2 linked regions of the Algoriphagus sp. Y33 genome follow. The main gene of each other region encodes a partner of the protein of the gene in region 2 in a complex. Links are inferred from orthologs where the notes say so. Each region holds a gene or a part of one and is shown on either strand. Other genes may lie near its edges.

Evidence for each region. The genes of interacting proteins can lie anywhere in the genome.
Region 1: the proteins of uvrB (region 2) and ID165_RS19065 are in contact, whole or in part, in a crystal structure (PDB 7EGT), measured with the Thermus thermophilus proteins. The link is inferred for Algoriphagus sp. Y33 from one-to-one orthologs. Residues at the interface, in WP_096411307.1 of Thermus thermophilus: Glu23, Leu25, Arg26, Asp27, Gly28, Glu29, Arg30, Phe31, Arg55, Glu326, Asp327, Phe328, Glu379, Ser382, Gln383, His398, Gly400, Arg401; in WP_096412145.1 of Thermus thermophilus: His654, Arg656, Phe657, Gln666, Asp668, Glu669, Lys680, Arg681, Leu682, Ser683, Lys685, Tyr686, Ala687.

What each region holds. Positions count from the first base shown.
Region 1 is NZ_CP061947.1:4,707,035-4,710,117, reverse strand. What follows is about bases 41-3,048. They hold ID165_RS19065 (ATP-dependent helicase), read right to left. Parts: upstream 2,675-3,048; coding sequence 407-2,674; downstream 41-406. Other genes in these bases: ID165_RS19060 (lysophospholipid acyltransferase family protein), read right to left, coding at 2,910-3,048; ID165_RS19070 (DUF4290 domain-containing protein), read right to left, coding at 41-340. Outside these bases: more of ID165_RS19070, read right to left, coding at 1-40; more of ID165_RS19060, read right to left, coding at 3,049-3,083. UniProt on the Escherichia coli protein: A helicase with DNA-dependent ATPase activity. Unwinds DNA duplexes with 3'-5' polarity. Translocates on single-stranded DNA with 3'-5' polarity. Initiates unwinding more efficiently from a nicked substrate than double-stranded DNA.
Region 2 is NZ_CP061947.1:5,571,157-5,574,126, forward strand. Bases 51-2,945 are described here. They hold uvrB (excinuclease ABC subunit UvrB), read left to right. Parts: upstream 51-424; coding sequence 425-2,467; downstream 2,468-2,945. Other genes in these bases: ID165_RS22890 (DUF4105 domain-containing protein), read left to right, coding at 51-278; ID165_RS22900 (helix-turn-helix domain-containing protein), read left to right, coding at 2,670-2,945. In the rest of the region: more of ID165_RS22890, read left to right, coding at 1-50; more of ID165_RS22900, read left to right, coding at 2,946-2,970. UniProt on the Escherichia coli protein: The UvrABC repair system catalyzes the recognition and processing of DNA lesions. A damage recognition complex composed of 2 UvrA and 2 UvrB subunits scans DNA for abnormalities.

The DNA.
Region 1 (3,083 bases), 860 kb from region 2 along the record:
GTTTCTCTATGTTTCGACCGTAGTGCTTGAATCTGACTTCACCTTTTGGATAGCCGATAGGAAGAGGCTTTTTGCCTAGCAATTCCTTCTCCGGCATAGGGAAAGGAGCGTCCACATCCAGCTTGAAATCAGACATGATGTACAAGTCGTCCCAAAGCTTTTGGTCATTCTCCTGTTTGATGGTGGGATTTAACTGCTTGATGATTTCAATTACAGTATATGCGCTTTGGGTACGCTTATCACGATCCTCAATCGCCGTGATATGATCAACGAGGCGTTGAATGTTTTTGCCGTATTCTTTCAAAATGAGTTTTTGTTTGTCTGGTTCAAAGTGCTCCATAATGCTCCCCTATTTTGCGCTAATTAAGGTAATGAAAAAATTACCAAAAGGCAGGGGTGCAAGTGATTAGTCTATAATTCTGAGCTTCGCAAAGCTAAGTAATAATGTTTTCTCACCAAAATGCTCGAATTGAATCGTTGCTTTTCGGTTAATTCCTTCTGTTTCAATCTTTTGTACTTTTCCGAAGCCGAACTTGGGATGCTCTACCAGTTGCTCCGCTTGCAGATTGTTTGTATTCGAAGGTTTGAAATCAGGACTCGGGGTGTGCAGTTTCATCGCAGTGGGCATCCGCGTTTCCGGTTTCTTCTTGATGCCGATATATCCCGAAGACTCAGATGTCCCAGGCAGTCCTTCTTTCCGGAAGGCACCTGACATTTCTTTTGATGCGACTCGTTTGTTTACCTTGATGCAGTCCGGAGAGACTTCTTCCAAGAATCTGCTTGGCTCACAATTCAGCAACCGGCCATAGCGATATCGAGTGAGTGCATAGGTAAAATATAATTTATCCATAGCCCTGGTAGCGGCGACGTAAAACAACCGTCTTTCCTCTTCCAAATCCTCCCGGCTCTGCATCATCATCTGAGAGGGAAACAAATCCTCTTCCATACCTACCACAAAGACCTGTTTAAACTCCAGGCCTTTTGAGGAGTGAATAGTCATCAGCGTGATGGCATCCGTCATGTCCTTATCCCTGTCATTATCGGTGAGCAGAGCGATTTCCTGAAGAAAAGAGCCTAAGCTTTTGTCCTCATTCTCTTCGTTATCCACATATTCTTTGATTGCATTAAGCAATTCCTGGACGTTTTCATACCTGTTTAATCCTTCTATGGTTTTATCTTCATAGAGTTCACGTAGAAGTCCACTTTGCTTGGCAATACTGCTGGCTGCTTCGAACGCATCCTTACGCTCCACCTCGATCTTAAATGCTTTGATCATCGTGGCAAAGTCATCTAATTGACTCGCTGCTCTGCCTCCAATGAAGCTGTGCGCATTTTGCACCACCTCCCAGAGCGGTATATCATGGTCAAATGCCGCTACCAGAATTTTGTCTACCGAGGTGTCTCCAATTCCACGCTTGGGATAGTTCACTATTCGCTTGAAGGCCTCTTCATCCACGGGGTTCACAGTGAAGCGCATATAAGCCATCAGATCCTTGATTTCTTTCCTTTGATAGAACGAAAGTCCACCGACGATCTTGTAGGTCAAATTCAATTTGCGAAGTGCCTCTTCTATCGCTCTTGACTGGGAGTTAGTTCTGTAGAGAATGGCAAAATCACTGTTGTTGAGCTGTTTGGTGTTTCTTTCTTCGAAAATAGTAGAGGCTACGATTCTTCCTTCTTCACTATCAGTACTTGCTTTGACCAATTCGATCAGGTCACCATCTCCGTTTGAAGTCCAGACGTTTTTTTTGAGCTGCGCTTTGTTTTTATCAATAATAGAATTGGCAGCTTCTACTATCGTTTTGGTAGAGCGGTAATTTTGCTCCAGTTTCACGACAAATAAATCCGGATAATCCTTTTCGAAATTCAGAATGTTTTGGATATCCGCACCCCGGAAAGCATAAATACTTTGTGCATCGTCACCAACCACGCAGATGTTTTGATGAACGGCGGCCAGCTTTTTGGTGATCAGGTATTGGGAGAGGTTTGTATCCTGAAACTCATCCACCATCACATACCGGAAGCGTTGTTGGTATTTGTTTAGCACGTCGGCATGGTCTCGGAATAGGATGTTGGTATTGAAAAGCAAATCATCAAAGTCCATGGCACCGGCTTTGAAAAGCCTGTCTTGATAGCGCTGGTAGATTTCACCCATTTTGGGCTTCATGGCAGCTTCATCATCGGCTTTCACAAATGGATCGTCCTGATACACTTTCCAGGAAATTAGCCGGTTTTTGGCTCCGGAAATTCTGGAAAGCACAGCGTTGGCTTTATAGACCTTGTCGTCCAGACGCATTTCTTTTACGATTGTACGGATAAGCGACTTGGAATCATCGGAATCATATATGGTGAAATTGGAGGGGTATCCAATTTTGGGAGCTTCCACTCTTAGGATTTTTGCAAACACGGAGTGAAAAGTACCCATCCAGGTGTTTCTGGCTTCCAAGCCTGCCAGAGATTCAATCCTGTGGCGCATTTCTGCCGCCGCTTTGTTGGTAAAGGTCAGCGATAAAATATTAAAGGCATCTACGCCTTTGGCATATATCAAATGGGCGATGCGGTAGGTGAGTACACGGGTTTTGCCTGATCCCGCTCCTGCGATGATCATGACGGGGCCATCTGTGTGTTCTACAGCCAATCGCTGCTCCGGGTTTAAACTTTCGAGATAATCCATTTTATTTAGAAGCAAGATGCTGGATACAAGATCACTAAAGTATCAAGTAACTAGTATCTAGATTTGAGATTCAAGAGCCATGAAGCTAGAAAAAGCAACAATACTCAGGTAATAAAGTTCAAGAAACCAACTTGCTGAGAGACGAGCAAGATTAGATTTGGGAAATCTTTTAATTCGTCACAACGGACAAATTCTCTCCCTCTTTCAATTTTCCAATCCGCCGAATTCTTTCAATTTAAATTTTCCAGCGCTTATGACTCCATAGGTATAGATCCGGTTGTGCGCGGATATTGTCCTCCAGTCTCCGGCAAAATTCATCTGTGATACTATGCTGAGTATGGTCTATATAAGGCGGAGTGGCCAAAGGAGAGAATTCAAACCTGTAATGTCCCCGTTTTATTTTGGTCAT
Region 2 (2,970 bases):
GGGTTTACTCATTGATTCCATCTACCAAGTGGAACTGGAATATTCTATGGGCTTTTCCGGGGCATCTGGTGTTGGCGCTGGCTTTGCTCAAAAAAACCGTTAAACCCTGGGTATTGCACTATTTGCTTTTTGCCTTGATCATGGCGGATGCGGCTGTGGTTTTCTGGATTTTGGGTTGGCAGTCTTTTCATCCCAGTCTTGTCCCCTTGCTTTTGGTAATTATTCTTAGGACGAACTATTTGTATTATAATCTTGGGAAGTTTAAGAAGGTGAAATAATCTTTCGGCTTCGCACAAGGTGACACAGCATTGTCAGGTTGAGCGGAGTCGAAACCCTTTTTCCTCAATCAGTCTCCCTATAGAAATTCTTTCTTAATCAAACTTTTGCATAGGGGATTGGTGTTGGGTATTTTCGGACACAACATATGGAATTCAAACTTACCTCAGATTATCAACCTACAGGCGATCAGCCGAAAGCTATAGAACAGCTGACCGCAGGTGTGAATAATGGCGATCAGGCGCAGGTTTTGCTAGGTGTGACAGGTTCAGGCAAAACGTTTACTGTAGCCAATCTGATTCAGCAGACGCAGAAGCCAACCCTGGTCCTAAGTCATAACAAGACCTTAGCGGCTCAGCTATATGGAGAGTTCAAGCAGTTTTTCCCTGAAAATGCCGTCGAATACTTTATTTCTTACTACGATTATTATCAGCCGGAAGCATTTATCCCTACTTCGGGGACTTATATAGAGAAGGATCTTTCGATCAACGAGGAGATTGAGAAACTTCGGTTGAGTGCTTCTTCGGCATTACTGACAGGACGTAGAGATGTGATCGTGGTGGCATCTGTATCCTGTATTTATGGTATAGGAAATCCCGATGAGTTCGGAAAAAATGTCATAAGACTTCAGGAAGGAGATAGAATTCCAAGGAATCAGTTTCTTTTCAAGCTCGTAGATATTTTATATAGCAGAACCCAGCATGAGCTGACACGGGGAACTTTTCGGGTGAAAGGAGATACAGTGGATATCTTTGTAGCTTATGCGGATTGGGGATACAGGATTTTCTTCTGGGGAGATGAGATCGAGGCGATTCAGCGTTTTGATCCGGCTACAGGCAAAAAACTAAATGACGAAAAGATCATCTCGATATTTCCTGCCAATTTATTTGTAACAGGTAAGGATACATTGCAAACTGCCATTCATGAAATACAACATGACATGGTGGATCAGGTAAATTTCTTTGAAAGAGAAGGTCGTTTCGCTGAGGCAAAACGGCTTCAGGAACGAACAGAATTCGATCTGGAAATGATGCGTGAACTGGGCTACTGTTCTGGGGTGGAGAATTACTCAAGGTATTTTGACAGAAGAGCCCCCGGAGCGAGACCATTCTGCCTGATAGATTATTTTCCGGATGATTTTCTGTTAGTTGTAGATGAAAGCCATGTGACTTTACCGCAGGTACGTGCCATGTGGGGCGGTGATAGATCCAGAAAAGTCAACTTGGTGGATTTTGGTTTTAGACTTCCTTCAGCATTGGATAATCGGCCTTTGAAGTTCGAGGAATTTCAAGAACTAACCAATCAGGTGATCTACGTATCTGCTACTCCGGCGGATTATGAATTGTCGTTGACAGAAGGAGTGGTGGTAGAGCAAATCATACGCCCAACGGGGCTTTTGGATCCGACCATTGAAGTGAGACCAAGTCAAAATCAGATTGATGATCTGCTGGAGGAAATAGACCAGACAATTAAAGCTGGGGCGAGAACACTGGTGACTACATTGACAAAACGGATGGCTGAAGAACTTCAGAAATTCCTTGAAAGGGCAGGCGTGAAGTCCCGGTATATACACTCCGAGGTGAAGACTCTGGATCGGGTGGAGATCTTGCGTGAATTACGTCTGGGGATCTTTGATGTACTAGTGGGGGTGAATTTGCTGAGAGAAGGATTGGATCTACCGGAAGTCTCTCTGGTGGCAATTCTTGATGCTGACAAGGAAGGTTTCTTGAGAAATGAACGTAGCCTGGTGCAGACTATCGGACGTGCAGCCCGTAATTCTGAAGGACGGGTGATTATGTATGCGGATAAAATCACCCATTCTATGCAATTGGCGATTGATGAGACGAAAAGAAGGCGGGCAATACAGATTGAATACAATACCGAACATGGTATCACGCCTACTACGGTAGTGAAATCCCATGATAAAATCATGGGCCAGACCAAGGTGGCGGATTCAAAGAAAAACGCAAAGTTCTATGCCGAACCTATGCCAGGCGAAGAAAGAATGGTAGCAGACCCTGTGGTGCAATACTTAAGTAAGGATAAGCTGGAGAAGCTGATTCAGCAAACACAGAAGCTGATGGAGAAAGCCGCAAAGGAACTAAATTTCATGGAAGCTGCACGCCTTCGGGACGAATGGCAATCCCAAAAATCCAGATTGGAACAATTGAATCGGGGAGTAAGCAAGTAGGGAGCTTTACCGCATAGGCTGCCAGAGATATGCAAAGTGCGCTATTGAGTTTGTGTTACTGGTCCGGATGTATAAAGTGGACGGTTTATATATTTATTTCTTCTTCCTCTGATCATTACTAGAGAGGCTAGTTGCTCCTTTTACTAACATTCCCAATCTTAAACCGTTCATTCATCATCATTTCTACTGAAAATTTACAAAAATGACGCTGCAGGATGTGAGGGTACTCGCTGCCAGAGGTGAGGGGCTGAGAATCGAATTTAAGAAGAAAGCGGCTTTTCCCGAGAAAATTGTCCGTGAACTGATTGCCTTCGCCAATACCTCGGGAGGAGATCTGCTGATAGGAGTGGAGGATGATGGGACTGTGAGCGGTCAGCGCTACATAGAAGAGGAGATTTTTGTGATGGAAAAGGCCATTAAGGAGCTTGTTTTTCCAAGGTTGGAATACGAGTTGTATTCACTGAAATTAAATGAGAAGAAGGGTGTGGCAATCTTCACGGTTC